Regions from separate parts of the Paenibacillus sp. S33 genome, predicted to be linked through region 2. Evidence: predicted binding sites of a transcription regulator. Region 2 holds the regulator's gene; each other region holds the start of a gene.
What was found. The regulator Rex, encoded in region 2, represses fermentation and respiration genes when NADH is low (regulators of the CRP and FNR family bind a similar motif). The targets are predictions, from matches to a motif close to TTGTGAAATATTTCACAA.
Positions count from the first base shown of each region.

Region 1: adhE (bifunctional acetaldehyde-CoA/alcohol dehydrogenase) is a predicted target of Rex. The motif match lies at 2,254-2,271, and genes of this name have one in related genera.
Region 3: nirB (nitrite reductase large subunit NirB) is a predicted target of Rex. The motif match lies at 1,200-1,217, and genes of this name have one in related genera.
Region 4: ACWGXJ_RS21200 (cytochrome ubiquinol oxidase subunit I) is a predicted target of Rex. The motif match lies at 2,105-2,122, and genes of this name have one in related genera.

Region 1 covers NZ_JBSIEZ010000001.1:3,335,100-3,339,149, reverse strand. Annotated here, with positions in the region: gene ACWGXJ_RS15410 (dioxygenase family protein) at 464-1,231, shown strand; gene ACWGXJ_RS15405 (Crp/Fnr family transcriptional regulator) at 1,372-2,088, opposite strand; gene adhE (bifunctional acetaldehyde-CoA/alcohol dehydrogenase) at 2,347-4,050, shown strand, end outside.
Region 2 covers NZ_JBSIEZ010000001.1:3,173,415-3,177,464, forward strand. Annotated here, with positions in the region: gene ACWGXJ_RS14560 (hypothetical protein) at 1-10, shown strand, start outside; gene ACWGXJ_RS14565 (cell wall elongation regulator TseB-like domain-containing protein) at 116-640, opposite strand; gene ACWGXJ_RS14570 (amidohydrolase) at 678-1,979, opposite strand; gene ACWGXJ_RS14575 (redox-sensing transcriptional repressor Rex) at 1,966-2,619, opposite strand; gene dinG (ATP-dependent DNA helicase DinG) at 2,664-4,050, opposite strand, start outside.
Region 3 covers NZ_JBSIEZ010000001.1:726,423-730,472, forward strand. Annotated here, with positions in the region: gene ACWGXJ_RS03410 (spore germination protein) at 1-980, opposite strand, end outside; gene nirB (nitrite reductase large subunit NirB) at 1,324-3,753, shown strand; gene nirD (nitrite reductase small subunit NirD) at 3,793-4,050, shown strand, end outside.
Region 4 covers NZ_JBSIEZ010000001.1:4,631,263-4,635,312, forward strand. Annotated here, with positions in the region: gene cydB (cytochrome d ubiquinol oxidase subunit II) at 1-643, opposite strand, end outside; gene ACWGXJ_RS21200 (cytochrome ubiquinol oxidase subunit I) at 630-2,036, opposite strand; gene ACWGXJ_RS21205 (response regulator) at 2,439-4,050, opposite strand, start outside.

The DNA.
Region 1 (4,050 bases), 160 kb from region 2:
AGGATAATCGAGCTGACTGTATGTGGAGGGAAACTTGCCTGCTCTTACCCAGTCTGTGAGTAATTCTATAGGTGTGCCGGTTACATCACTGAGCTGGCGGGTATGAGTAGAAGGATGCTTCCATAGATAGTTAGAACAGCGGTCTAAGAATATATTTTCTTCCTGAATACAAGTACTACACAGGTTTCTAAGGTTCTGACGAAAAACGGAACCACATTTTGGGCAATTAGAAGTATGTATCTCCATAGAAACCAGTCCTTTGTATCGAAGTGTAGTGAAATTTTAAAATTTATTAGTTACATATTACTATGACTTTATACCTATATCAATCTTTATTTATGGAATCACTGATCTAAGTGTATGTTGGAGTCTGTGTTGACATAACTCTGTTACTTATGTACTATTACTTACATAAAGTTACTTAATGAATAAAATAAATTATTGATGACAAGGGGATCTTTATATGATGCCATCTTTATTTTTGGCCCACGTCTCACCGATGCTTGCTATTGAACAGACGGACTATACTTCATTTTTAGAGCAACTGGGGAAAAGTATTCGTCCTAAAGCGGTTGTTATCTTTACTGCTCATTGGGAAGCGCAAACGTTGACGATCAGTTCGATGGATGACGTGTACGATACCATTTATGATTTTGGTGGTTTCCCACCGGAACTGTACGCGGTGAAATATCCAGCACATGGCTCTGTCGAACTGGCCAATAAGCTGAAAAAATTATATGAACAAAAGGGTATTGACGTACAAACTGATCGGGTGAGGGGACTGGATCATGGATCCTGGACATTGTTGCATCGTATGTATCCTGAGGCAGACATTCCGGTAGTTCAGATCTCTGTAAATCCATATCTCTCGCCCAAAGCACAATATGTCATTGGTGAAGTGCTACGTGGACTGGGAGAACAGGATATTCTGGTCATTGGCAGTGGCGTGACTGTTCATAATCTGCGTATCGTCAAATGGGGAGAAACGAAAACAGAACCTTGGGCTATAGATTTTGATAATTGGATTATTGAAAAAGTGCAAAGTAGAGATATAGAGGCTTTGGATCACTATAAAAGCAAAGCACCGTATGCTCGTCAGGCTGTACCAAGAGCAGAGCACTTTGTACCGTTGTTTATTGCGATGGGGAGTGGAAATCCTGCAAACAAAGCCAAGGTCATCCATAGAAGCTATGAGATGGGGAATTTAAGTTATCTATGCTTACAGTTTTAAAAAGTGTGTTGCCAGAAGAAGGACTATTGTTAAAATGCTTCGCTACTGCTCCTGTATTAAGTAGGGAAGTGGAAATAAATTAGGGAGTGTTATAAGCTATAATGGCTTATAACACTCCCTTTTACATAAATAACGATTTATTATATCCGGCAAATCTCACGAGGGCACAATTCACAATGACATACGCCTTGCAGCATTTCCAAATCCTTGACAACAATCATGCCGTTATCGTATTCTACTGCATTTTTCTTACGTAGATCACTAAGCATCCGGTTTACGCTTTCCCGAGTCGCACCGATCATATTAGATAAGTCAGTATGAGTAATTTTCTTATGAATCAGGATATGTTCGCCGTGAGGCTCACCATAGGTATTGCATAGACGGATGAGTGTTGAACATAAAGCACCTGGCTTGCCGTACATCATCAAATCGCGGAACTTAGTCTGAGTAATACGGTGATGCGAACCCATCCATTTCATAAAGTCAATCGCAAAATCACAATGCTGGCAAATAAGCAGTTCCAGATCTGTATGATCGATTACGCCAATATCACTGTCTTCCAGAACCTCAGCAGAAAAGGAATGCTTAGTACCGAAAAATGGATCAGCTTGACCAACAAGATCGCCGCTTTGATACATATATAGAATAAGTTCCTTACCTTCATCCGTTGTTTTGGTTACTTTCACGCGTCCACGCTTAATATAAAACAGCTTATCCGCTGTATCTCCTTCCCAGAACAGATGCGAGCTTTCAGGCATAACTCGATCTTTCATCATCACTTGCAACCGGTTGAAGCTGGCCTCCGAGAAGCAACAGGTGTTGCCGCGGGCTTCCATTACATTTGTAGGGTTTCTCATCGTCCATTTCCCCTTTGTATCCTATGTTTTTTATCTGCAACTTGATCAATTCAAATTCATTATATACCTGCGCAATGCGTTTTTGGGGCAAGAAGAGGGGGTAAAAGTGGCAGAATTCCAAACTTTGTGATTTAATTCACTTCATAAAATAAAATTTTAAATAGATTGTGAAAAAAATCACAATATATCTTAGAAAGCTGTGTTACGATCAGTGCGTGAACAAGAGATAGTACACGAGATAACAGGAGGATGAGGGAAATGGCTGTTAAAAACGAGGTTATCCAAAAAGAGCAAAGCGCAGAGCAGTATATTCAAACGCTGATTGACCGGGGGAACCGGGCACAGCAAGCTTTCATGAGTATGAATCAGGAACAGATTGACGAAATCGTACAAGCTATGGCACTCGCAGGGATGGATAAACACATGTACCTAGCGAAGATGGCTGTTGAAGAAACAGGACGCGGTGTGTACGAGGACAAAATCACCAAAAACATGTTTGCAACAGAATATATCTATCATAGTATCAAAAATGAAAAAACCGTCGGTGTCATTGAGGACAATGATTTTGACAGTTTTCAAAAGATAGCAGAGCCAGTCGGCATTATCATGGGGATCACTCCAGTGACAAACCCGACTTCGACTACGATGTTCAAAGCGCTGATTGCCATTAAAACACGTAACCCAATCATTTTCGGTTTCCATCCATCTGCTCAATCGTGTAGTGCGGAAGCAGCCCGCGTCTTGCTCGAAGCAGCTGTTAAACATGGTGCTCCAGCTGATTGTATTCAATGGATTGAAGCACCTTCGATGGATAAGACCAATGTACTGATGAACCACCCTGATGTGGCGCTGATTCTGGCAACTGGTGGATCAGGCATGGTTAAGGCGGCATATAGCTGCGGTAAACCTGCTCTGGGTGTAGGCCCAGGTAACGTGCCTTGCTTTATTGAAAAAACAGCAGACATCAAGCAGGCTGTGAACGATCTCATCCTCTCTAAATCTTTCGACAACGGTATGATTTGTGCTTCCGAGCAAGCGGTTATTATCGAAGAGCCAATCTTCGAACAAGTGAAAAAATTGATGATTGCTAACGGCTGCTATTTTGTAAATAAAGAAGAAGCAGCTAAGCTCACTCAAGGAGCTATGAATGTCGAGAAATGTGCAGTGAACCCAGCTATCGTCGGGCAGTCTGCTGTGAAAATTGCTGAAATGAGTGGTATTACAGTACCAGCAGGAACTAAAATTTTGGTCGCTGAGATTGAAGGGGTAGGAACAAAATTCCCATTGTCTGCGGAAAAATTGAGTCCTGTATTGGCTTGCTATAAAGTAAAAAATGCGGAACAAGGTATTCAACGTGCTGCTGAAGTCGTGGAATTCGGGGGCATGGGCCACTCGTCCGCTATTCATTCGAACGATGAGGACGTTATCGCTCGCTTCGCAAACCGTCTGCAAACAGGACGTATCATTGTAAATGCACCTTCCACACATGGTGCGATTGGCGACATTTACAACACCAACCTTCCTTCGTTGACACTCGGTTGCGGTTCGTATGGTCGTAACTCGACTTCGTCGAACGTATCGGCAGTCAATTTGATTAATGTGAAAAGGGTGGCGAAACGGACGGTGAATATGCAATGGTTCAAAGTACCTTCCAAAATCTATTTTGAGAAAAACTCGACACAGTATCTTGCTAAAATGCCTGATATCACACGTGTAGCCATTATCACAGACCCTATGATGGTACAACTGGGATATGTAGATCGTGTTATTCATTATCTGCATCAACGCCAAACACCAGTAGCTATCGAAGTGTTCTCTGAAGTAGAGCCAGATCCATCGACAGTTACGGTAGAACGTGGTACTGAAATGATGAGACGTTTCCAACCGGATTGCATCGTCGCACTGGGCGGCGGTTCCCCAATGGATGCTGCTAAAGGCATGTGGATGTTCTATGAATATCCA
Region 2 (4,050 bases):
TACGGCATAGCAAGACTAAAAGACGTAAATACGAATTTCATCGCATTTACGTCTTTTCATTAAGCTTTCAATTATTTACTAGTCATTCATTCCACATCTGCTAATCCTCAACCAGCTAGTTATTGGGCAAAGTATATTTTACACCCGTCGCTACCCCATCTGAGAAACGATAAAAGGTGTAGTAATGATGACTTCCATCATCGTAAAACAACTGCCACACATATTCGCCATTGAACACACTCGGCTGAAGCCTTACAATTTTTGCACCTGGAAGCTGCTGCTGAATTATTGCCGTCATTTTTTGCTCATCGACTCCATTCTTCAGCAGTTCGGTGTGAACACCGCTATTATCTGCGGCAGGTACGTTAGGTTGTCCTTCCACTTTTTGAAAAGGAACCCACACCATTATATTTTCATTCTGTGCATTTTTCCCTTGAACCACCCAATATACCTGATCCCACACAGACTTCCATGTTTGAGTCGTGCTAACCAGACCACCTGATTGCTTGGCCTTAATGATAGCGGCATTTTTCTCAGCCACCTGGTCTTGAGTAACATAGGAATAATACCAGAAAATGCTGACCAGGATCAGTATTACGGCCAAAATGGCGACCGCTATCCACTTTTTCTTATTTTTCAAACCCGTGCTTCCTCTCTAAGGGGATGTGACACCTGAATTAGCGCGACAGCAGCCCTTCAAAGGCGGCTTGTGCCTCATGTTTGATGCGTTCCTCGTCCATAGTCAGGCATTCGCCGTTTTTCACAACTTGACGACCGTCTACCCATACGTGAACCACGTCTTTGGCGCTTGCTGAGTATACCGCATGGGAAATAAGATCTGTACGCGGCAAGAAATGTGCCTGATTCAGATCCAGCGCGATAAAGTCAGCCTTGTTGCCTGCTGCCAACGCTCCTACTTCTTTTAAACCAATTGACTTTGCACCGTATTCTGTTGCCAGACGCAGCGCTTCACTTGCAGGAACTGCCGTAGGGTCACCAGATACACCCTTGTGAATAAGTGCTGCCAGACGCATTTCCTCGAACATATCCAGATTATTATTACTGGCAGGACCATCCGTTCCGAGAGAAACGGTAACCCCTGCACGCAGCAATTCAGGCACTCTTGCCACACCACTTGCCAGCTTCAAGTTGCTACCTGGGTTGTGCGAAACCGCTACACCACGTTCAGCCAGTAAAGCTATTTCTTCGTCGTTCAAATGAACGCCATGGGCAACAAGCGAGGGACGGGAGAAAAAGCCAAGCTTATCCAAGTGTGCAACTGGACGCAAACCGTAGTCTCGTACGTTTTGCTCCACTTCGGCGATCGTCTCAGACATGTGCGTATGCAGCGGCAAATCCAGATCATGCGCAGCTTGTACGAATTTTTCAATAAACGCAGGTGGACAGGTGTATGGCGCATGCGGTGACATCATCGTTGTAATACGCCCGTCTGCTTTACCATGCCAGTTACGCGCAAAAGTCACGGCCTCAGCCAGCTTGATTCGCTGTTCTTCCTCCGAACATAGTCCAATTGCTCCACGCATCAGACTTGCACGAATACCTGACTCTTCAGCTACACGAGCCACCTCATCCATATGATCGTACATGTCCAGGAAGGTCGTTGTACCACCTTTCAGCATTTCCAGCACAGACAACGACGTACCCCAGTACACGTCCGTAGATGTAAACTTGGCTTCCATAGGCCACATTTTTTCCTGAAGCCATACTTGAAGTGCCAAGTCATCTCCATGCCCACGCAGCAGAGACATCGCCGCATGACCATGAGTATTAATCAGACCAGGTAAAAACAAAAGCCCCTTACCATCGATCGCTTCCGTCTCTTCCTCACCGGAAGGCAAAGTCTCGCCAATGTAAGTAATGCGGCTATCTTCCACAATCATAAAACCATGGATTACCCCAGCTTCTGGTCCATTTACGGCAAAAGAGCCGTTTTTAATCATCCATTTATTCACTGTCATATTGTGTTTCTTCCTTTCCGTCCTCCAAATAATAAGCGAGGCTAAGCAAATCAGTTGTAAAGTCTGTGGCATGAATCCGAATGTTGGCCGGTGCCTTGAGAGTAGTCGGTGCAAAGTTCAGGATCGCTCCAATTCCGCTCTCAATAAGCCTGTCAGCCACGTGCTGTGCTTCAAAATCAGGTACGGTAATAATCCCGATTCGAATGTTTTTTTCTCTCACAGTCGCTTCCAGTTCATCCATCGGTTGCACGACCAATGTATTGATCTTGGTCCCTACCTTATCCGGAAACGCATCAAATACCGCTACAATCTTCATATTGTCTTTTAAATAAGCGTTATAATTCGAAAGGGCTTGCCCCAGATTACCCGCTCCGACCAATACTACATTAATTTGCTGATCGATTTTCAGGATATGGCGTATTTTCTCAATTAGATAAGAAACATCATAACCGATACCCTTCCGACCAAAATCTCCAAAATAGGCGAGATCTTTACGGATTTGGGCCGGGTTCAAATCTAGCCTCTGTCCCAACTCTTGAGAAGAGACCGTAGCCACCTCCCGTTTGTGAAGTGCATTCAGATAACGTAAATATACGGGTAACCTCCGTACGACAGCCTCTGAAATTTTATCTGATTTCATACTTGCTCCCCCTAATTGTAACGAACATACTTAGTGTCCGTCCGTTATGCCTCGGTCTCCGGGGCGGATTGGAGCCATTCGGCGATGCGGGGCACCATTTGCTCCGATGGCATATGCTCCATTTTTGGTCCCGGTAACGAGTACAAAAAGTGCTTTCCGTAATAGGATTCGATCACACGTGTATCGTAAACGATAACGACCCCGTGGTCGCTCGCTGTACGAACCAACCGACCAAATCCCTGTTTAAAGCGAATGACCGCTTGTGGTACAGACAGCTTCATAAATGGATTCTTCTTCTGCTGCTGGAGCAGCTCGCTTTTTGCCTCCAGCAACGGGTGATTCGGCGGTTGAAATGGCAAGCGAACAATGGCTAGACAAGTCAGAGCCTTCCCCGGAATATCGACGCCTTCCCAGAAGCTGCTGGTTCCCAGCAATACAGAAGCTTTGGCTTCCTGAAAACGGCGGGTTAGCTTGCTGCGACTCCCACTGTCCACTCCTTGTCCCAGCACAGTAATTTCGCTGGATGCTAAGGCCTCTTTGAGCGGCTCATACACTTGCCGGAGCATCCGATAGGAAGTAAACAGAACGAGCATTCTCCCCCGCGTCGCCTGAGCAGTCGCTCCTAGAGAGCTAACGAGCATATCTACAAAGTGTGCATCTCCTACACTGCCCTTCACGCTTGGGAAATCCCGTGGAATGACCAGCAACACCTGATCCCTGTAATTAAACGGTGACGGGAGCTGCGAAGTCATCAGCCGCTCTTGATCTGCGGCTTCCTGCAAGCCGAGCTGATCGATCATGTACTGAAACGACTTATCTACCGATAAGGTAGCAGACGTCAGAATAATGCTTCTTTTTTTGTCAAAAAACATTTCTTTCAACTGGCGGCTCACATCGACAGGCACCGCATAAAATTGTAATGATTTACTGCGGAATTGCCCACTCGCTTCGAGCCAGTATACGGTTGTTTCATCATCGAGTCGCATAAAAAAGCGCAAATTTTCTCGAATCCCCGCCAGATCCTTGAGCAGACCCGTGATATCTGTAATAAGGCTATCCGCCGCATAATCGTCATGCTCTTCCTTGACGTCCAGCATCAGCTTGTCGCCCTTGCGCAAAATTTCACTCATCGTTACATATAGCTGATTTTCCAAAGCCCCCGCCTGATCCCACTTTGCAGGCTTGGCTGAAGGTTTGAGACGGGAAGAAAACTGTCCTGTTTCACCCGGTGTCGCATCGCTTCGTTCTGGCAACATGCCAAACAGCTTGTCGCTTAGCAGGTCCCAAGTTTCCTTAACCTCTAACACGAGCGGATACATCTGATCGATGGTTGAGGCCCAATCCGTCGACTTCTCGTGCCCCGATTTCGCCAACTGTTGACGAAGTGAAGGCAGTTGTCCATTCTTGCTGTCTTTGAACAGTCGCGTCAGT
Region 3 (4,050 bases), 2.4 Mb from region 2:
GTCCCATCCAGCAAAATGGCTATTCTTCCTTCCAACAAAGCATTAATGACACGGTCGGGGCGCTCTGTATTGTGAGCCTGCTGGAACGGACTTAAATAATTGTCTTCAATAAGTTGTTCCACATAACCGGATTCAGCCAGAAAATCCATGTCTATCTTTGAAATTCTGCGGGTTACTTCTTCGAGGAGATCTGGATTCACAATATCCTTTATATACGCGACAACCAGATCTTTTTTGATTCGGCTTCCCACTTGAAATTTCTTCATTTCCAGACTTTTGTTTAAGCCTTGGCGTCGAAGCATCGAAGTATTTTCACTTAATACCTCCGTAAAACCAATGCGGGGACCCCGAAGTAATGCTTCAGAGGTTGGTTCATTGACGGAGCGAATGGCGCCATTGGGCGAGCCCACCAGCAGTGCTCCCTTCATTCCATCAATTAATAAGGCAGTATGGCCTAAAAGTATAGACTCCTGCAGGTCCTCCATATTAGCAACTTCACTAATTTGCGTAAGTGGCATCAAGTTTTCTTTTATAAAGGAGTTACTTATACTTTCTTGCTGTTCCTGTGGGTCCTGCTGGCCCTCGTACATCAAGACCTCCAATACCTGCTTGCTCATAAGTTTTTCATCCTGCATACCTTCTATGAAGACTAACACGGACCGAGCATGATATTTCTTTACTACAAACTCACGAAAATGCACATCACTATTTTCGCCTATAGCCTCTCGGATCAACTTTAAGTCGGAATCATAATTCCCTGTAATTTTGGAGCTTGGTTCATGCTGCTGATCAGCATCGCCTTCGTTATGTTCGTCGGAAAGCGGACGATCAGAAGAATGTTTGGATTTTGCCCCCTTACTGCCGACAAACGAATAAATCGATGTGTTTATATAATAAATTCCTAAAGGAATAACCAACGCGAGGCCTGCTTGAAAGAGTGTAATCCAGCTTGGAATATAAGAAATTATTTTAGACCACATGATGATCACCTCCATACGATTCAATTCATGTTTCCTTAAGATACAAGTTGTTCCTAAAGTATTCCTTATAAAGGTTGTAATTACACATGAAATGGAAAGATTCGTTCGATGAATTGAGCAAGTGATGTATTTAGTATTTATGAAGTTTGATTTCTGGCCTTACCTTTATCCCTTGAAACGGAATAGGGAAATCCCTAAATATTCTTAATTTGAACTACATTGTGACTGTGATCACATATAGCTCTGTCTGCTGTACTAGAATAGAAGCATAAGCAATATTCATAGGAACGTAGGATATGTCGTCGGATAGGGAGTATCGTCGAATGAATGGAGGAACCGGTATATGATAAACAGTAAACAGAAACTTGTGGTTATAGGGAACGGGATGGCTGGTATCAATACGGTCGAACAAATTTTAAAATTAACAGATAAGTATGAAATTACGGTCCTGGGAAATGAGCCGCATCCGAACTATAACAGGATCATGCTCTCTTATGTACTGGAAGGCAGTAAAACGATTGATGATATCATACTGAACGATTTGCAATGGTATGCGGATCAAGGGATTACTTTGTATACAGGAAAAATGGTGAAAAGCATCGACGGTGAGAACAAGAAGATTCACACCGAAGACGGACTGGAAATTGATTACGATGTAGCTTTGGTAGCTACTGGCTCACAATCATTTATTCTGCCTATTCCGGGTAAGGAATTACCGGGTGTTATCGGTTTCCGAGATATCGCCGATTGCTCGGCAATGCTTGAGGCAGCGAAGACCTTTAAAAAGGCAGCTGTCATTGGTGGAGGTCTGTTAGGGCTGGAAGCAGCTAAAGGCTTGGTCAACCTGGGAATGGATGTTACGGTCGTTCATTTAATGGAGGATTTGATGGAACGCCAGCTGGACCGGGAAGCCTCTGCGATGCTGAAAGCAGAACTAGAACGCCAAGGAATCAAGTTTGCTATGCAAATGCAAACTGCGGAAGTGTATGGTCAAGATCGGGTACAAGGGCTGCGGTTTTCAGACGGAAGCGAGCTAGAAGCGGATTTGGTCGTTATGGCCGTCGGGATCAAGCCTAATATTCAGGTGGCTGTGCAAAGTGGTATGGAAACGAACCGTGGTATCGTAGTCGATGATTTGATGAGAACCTCCGTACCGGATGTATACGCCGTAGGGGAATGTGTTGAACACCGCGGAATCTGTTACGGTCTGGTAGCTCCGCTGTTTGAGCAGGGAAGTGTCATTGCCAAACATTTGGCAGGCGCGGAAACTGAAGGTTATATGGGATCGGTGGTTTCTACCAAGCTCAAAATTTCAGGGGTGGATGTTTTCTCAGCTGGCGAATTCATAACTCAGCCTGAACATACGGTGATTGTTGCAAAGGATGAGTGGAAGCGCACATACAAAAAAGTGCTGCTTCGTGAAAATAAGATTGTTGGAACTGTACTGTTTGGTGATGTGAGCGAATCTGCTAGTCTTCAAAAATATGTACGTCAGCAAACGCAGATGACAGATGAGATATATGGACAGATCATGGGTACTGGATGTAGCAATCACGGGGCGAAAACATTATCCGCTGAAACGATGGCGGATGATGAAATTGTCTGCGGCTGTAACGGTGTGACTAAAAAGGCGATTGTGGATGCAATTAATGATAATGGACTGACCACAGTCGATGAAATTAAGGCATGCACCGGAGCAACGCGTTCCTGTGGAGGATGTAAGCCTGTCGTTGAGCAAATTTTACAATATGTTCTTGGAGACAGCTTCAAGACGTCAGCCAAGCAAGGAATATGTGGTTGCACATCATTGAGTCGGGACGAGATTGTGGAAGCGATCAAAACCAAAGGGCTGACAACAACGCGTGAAGTTATGAATGTACTGGGTTGGCATAATGATGAAGGATGCTCCAAATGCCGCCCGGCGCTGAATTACTATTTGGGAATGATTAACCCGGATACCTATGAAAATGAGGGAGATTCCCGTTTTGTAAATGAGCGATTGCACGCAAACATTCAAAAGGATGGAACGTTTACAGTTGTTCCTAGAATGTACGGCGGTGTAACGACCCCAGAAGATTTGAAGAAGATAGCAGATGTTTCTCTTAAATACAACGTTAAGGTCGTTAAAGTAACAGGAGGACAGCGGTTGGATTTGATTGGTGTCCGTAAAGAGGATCTGCCTAAAGTATGGGAAGAACTCGATATGCCGTCGGGATATGCCTACGCGAAGTCACTTCGTACGGTTAAAACCTGTGTTGGATCGCAATTTTGCCGGTTTGGCACACAGGACTCGATGGGAATGGGAGAAGTGTTGGAACGAAAATTCGAACGACTGGATTTCCCAGCAAAATTCAAATTAGCAGTTAATGGATGTCCACGCAACTGTGCGGAATCATGTACTAAAGATATCGGAATCGTAGGTAATGATGGGGGCTGGGAGATCTTTATCGGTGGTAATGGCGGTATTAAAGCACGGTTGGCTGATTCACTCTGTAAAGTGAAAACCGATGCCGAGTTGATTGATATTGTAGGTAGCGTAATGCAACTCTACCGGGAAACAGGACAATACCTGGAGCGCACGTCGGAGTGGGTGGAACGGATCGGTCTGGAAGAGATTCAGAAGGCTGTCGTTCAGGATACAGATCATCGACAAGCTTTAGTAGAACGCATCGAATTTGCACTACAACAGGTGGAAGACCCGTGGAAAAAGATCATCAATGATGAGGATACACGCAAAAATCTATTTGAGGTTGTCACTCCGTCTATTGTGTAATTGTATCTAAAATGCCTGAGGAAGGGAGCGATCAAGCAAATGATCAAAAATGCCGAATGGCTTGTCGTCGGTCACAGTAAGGATTTTCCGATCAGAATAGGGCGTACCATCCATATCAAAGGTGCTGAAATTGCTGTTTTCCGCACTTCGGAGAATGAGCTTTATGCCGTTGAAAATATCAATCCTCATCCCAAAAGAGGCCCTCTTACAGAGGCGATAGTATCTGGTCATTATATTTATGATCCTTTATATGACTGGAAAATTGATCTGCAGACAGGCATCGTTCAAGAGCCTGAT
Region 4 (4,050 bases), 1.5 Mb from region 2:
AGGTCCATACCACCATGCCCGCGAGTAAAATACCCAATACCGGAAGAAACTTGGACGCGATCACACGAGCGCGATCCCGTACTTCTCCAATCGTCCGCAGGGAAATAAACGTCAGCCCGTGCATTAGACACATTCCGACCACTGTCAGTCCAATCCATACGGTGTATCCATTGAATACATCGGAAAATCCAGCTTTCAAATCCATGTTTTGCTGAATAGGTACACCTTTCACCAAAGCCGCAAAAGCCATACCGAACAGCATCGGCGGTAGAAAGCTGCCAATCAGAATGCAGGCATCCCACGTTCCAGTCCACCATTTCCCTTCAGCCTTGCCGCGGAACTCAAAAGAAACTCCACGCAAGATCAAACCTAGCAAAATAAAGACAAATACCAGATAATATCCGCTGAACATGGTTGCATAAAAATGCGGGAATGCGGCAAACATCGCACCTGCTGCTGTAATCAGCCACACTTCGTTGGCATCCCAGAATGGACCAATCGTATTGATCATCAAACGTTTTTGTTGGTCATTACGCGGCACCAATCCTGTGGCCATTCCTACGCCAAAATCAAAGCCTTCCAGAAAAAAGAAGCCAGTAAACAGCACTGCGATCAATAAGAACCATAAATCATTTAGCGACAATGGTGTCACCCCCTTGAGCAAAAGGATCATGAATTACCGTTTGTTGATGCGGCTCAATATCTGGACCTTTGCGAGCCGTACGGTAAAACAGAAACGCCAGCACACCTGTTAAAATTAAATACAATGTGGTAAATGAGATGAACGAGAACAACACTTCTCCAGCCACAACAGTAGGCGAAACAGAATCTTTCGTTTGAAGTAAACCAAATACAGTCCACGGTTGGCGACCTATTTCAGTCATGATCCAACCTGAAGTATTCCCAATGAATGGAAGGGATATCCCCCATATCATAAGACGGAAGAACCAGCGATGTGAACCTTCCAACTTTTTACGGAACGTCAGGTAAGCTCCGTATAAAGCGAGTGCAATCATGCCACATCCCGCCGCAATCATAATGCGGAAGCTCCAGAACGTGGTTCTTACTGGCGGGATATAATCTCCCGGACCATAGGTTTTCTCATATTCTGCCTGAAGCTCATTCATACCAGGCACAGAGCCGGTAAATTTACTATAGGATAGAAAACTCAAAGCAAAAGGAACTTTAATCTCAAAGGTATTTTCCTTTTTTCCAGGATCAATCCATGCGATAACTGTCCAAGGAGCGGGGTCACCGCTGTTCTCCCATAAGCCCTCACTGGCAGCCATCTTCATCGGTTGTGTTTTCACTAAATATTGAGCCTGACCATGACCAAACAAAGGAATAGCTATGGCGCTGATTAAGGCAACAATAATGCTCAATTTGAAAGAAGGTTTAAAAAAGTCCATATTCTTTTTTTGCATCAGCTTCCATGCACTGATACCTGCGATCAGAAATGCTCCTGTCGCAAAAGCAGCAAACAGCGTATGCGGAAATTCCCATAGCAGTTGTTCGTTCGTTAGCAGAGCGGCAAAATCTTTCATTTCTGCACGTCCATTTTGAATCTCATATCCTACGGGACGCTGCATGAATGAATTAGCAGCTAGAATCCACAATGCCGATAACATCGTACCGATTGATACCAACCACATACAGATTAAATGGACCGTTTTGGACAATCTTTCCCAACCGAATACCCATAATCCGATAAACGTCGATTCCAGGAAAAATGCAAGCAATGCTTCAATCGCCAGCGGCGTACCGAATACATCACCGACAAAACGGGAAAAGTCCGACCAGTTCATCCCGAACTGGAATTCTTGCAAAATCCCGGTGACTACGCCCAGTGCAAAGTTAATCAGCAGAAACGTTCCCCAGAATTGAGCCATTTTTTTGTACAAGTCATTTTTCTTGATAACATACATCGTCTCCATAATTGCCACCAATAACGACAATCCAATAGAGATCGGCACATAAACAAAGTGAAGAATCGTTGTAGTTGCAAACTGCAACCGTGCCAAATCCAATACGTCCATGATGTTGCTCCCCCCTGCACTTCTCTTAACAATTATTTATAGTGTCTGTAATCTGAAGTCTTCTACATTTGTGATAGTATTCACATTCTTACATATGCAGCGGTCACTTTTTAGAAAATGACTCACTCCGTACCTTCACCATGGCTGTCATGATCCGGCTTCAGATTATCCCCATTATATAGAATAAATTTAAATAAAATAGAATCGAAAATGTGAACATCGTGTCGAAGCTGTGTCATAATGGTGTCGATTTGATGAAAACACCCTAAACTCCATAATAAATGTGACATTTTCGATTGATCTATCCATTTTTTCACCATAAAAAAAGAGCCTCTCTTCGTTCGAAGGTTATACCTCCGACATCTGCAAGAGAGACTTCATAGCGTTAAATCTAGGAATCTATCAACAGCCATCTGTTCCTCCATTCTTTTGAACCCGATTACGGTAGGAGGAAGGTGACATTCCAGCATACTTTTTAAATTTACTATGAAAATAATCTGCATTCGCATATCCCACGCGTTCCGCCACCTGGTGTACCTTAATTCCTTGTGCAAGCAATTCCCTTGCTCGCTCAATCCTCACCTTATCCAGGTAGGCATTAAAGGCCTCGCCAGTATGACTTTTGAACAGTTTGCCCAAATAGCCACTATTGTAATTGAACATATCTGCCAGTAACTCCAGTCGCAAATTTTCATCATAATGACTATGTATAAAGTCAATCATTTGTTTCATGATGATGCCCTTGCCACCAGATTCAGTCTGGCCAATCCATTTTTGCAACACATGCTCCAGCGAGTGATCCACCAGCTCGCCCAATGTGGAATAAGCATATACATCGGTTATAAAGCTGGAGTGCTCCTCCAGCACGGTTCTGCTGTGATCCTGTCCGGCTGCATACTTGTTCAACGCCAGTGTGAATGTTTGGGCGAACGCCGCCTTGATTGCAGATTCTGTGCGATAAATCCGTGGAAATTGGTCTTCCATTTCCTTAATGACACGGGTTGCAGCTTCACTATTAGCCATATCTAGCGCATAGTACAGCTTTTCTGCATAACGTAGGGGATCATTTGTAGCACGATCAGACGCTCCACTCATTTCAGTCTCAACTGTCTCCAATTCGTATAGGTCTCCGGAAAGCATGACTCTTTCTGCCCGGAACAAAAACGTACGTTCTAACAATCGTAGTGCCTGCTCAAAAGATCTGGGAATTTCGTTAAGAATGGATACAGGATCACCGGCAGCCACATAAATTTCCGTTGCCCACGGCTTTAGCTCCTGTCGCCAAGTAGCCAGTAACTGAACAGCGTCTTTCTCCGTTTTTAACGTGGCGGGAAGCAAAAGACCCATATATATTCCAGCCTCAAACACGATACCTCTGCCCTGCTCATGGCACAATTCCGTTAGCCGCTGCTTTGCTGCCGACTGCCGAGCTTGCCGATCCCAGTCAGGAATACGTAAATCCAGCAGAATAACCTGATAGCTACTCCAGTCCAACGCTGGTAACGCGGGCTGTTGTCCATGTTTTCCGTTACCGCTTTGATGTTCAGCTTGCTTGGATGCTCTGTGCAGAGAATCACTGCTTTCCACAGCATTACGAGCATGCTCTCGATGATCCGGAAACAATAGTGCTTCGATCCAATTACGCTCATGGGAAGGCGTACTTCCCCATTTGCCGTCTTCTTTCTCGTCCTCAATGTTTTGCCATACCCGTTTCAACTCTGTCGTCATTTCTTCCTCATCAACTGGCTTCAGTAGATAGCCATCTACCCCGAAGCCCAAGGCTTGCCGTGCATAATCAAAGTCTGCATATCCGCTTAATATGAGAAAATGAAACGGCTCTCCGTTCTTTTCACGTATGCTTCGTATGACCTCCAGTCCACTCATCCCGGGCATACGAATATCTACAATGACCAGCTCCGGCCGATGCTCTCCGAACTTATCCAGAGCCTCGCGTCCGTTCCCTGCCGTATCGACAATACGGAAGCCACAATTCCCCCAGTCAATAATAGAGGAC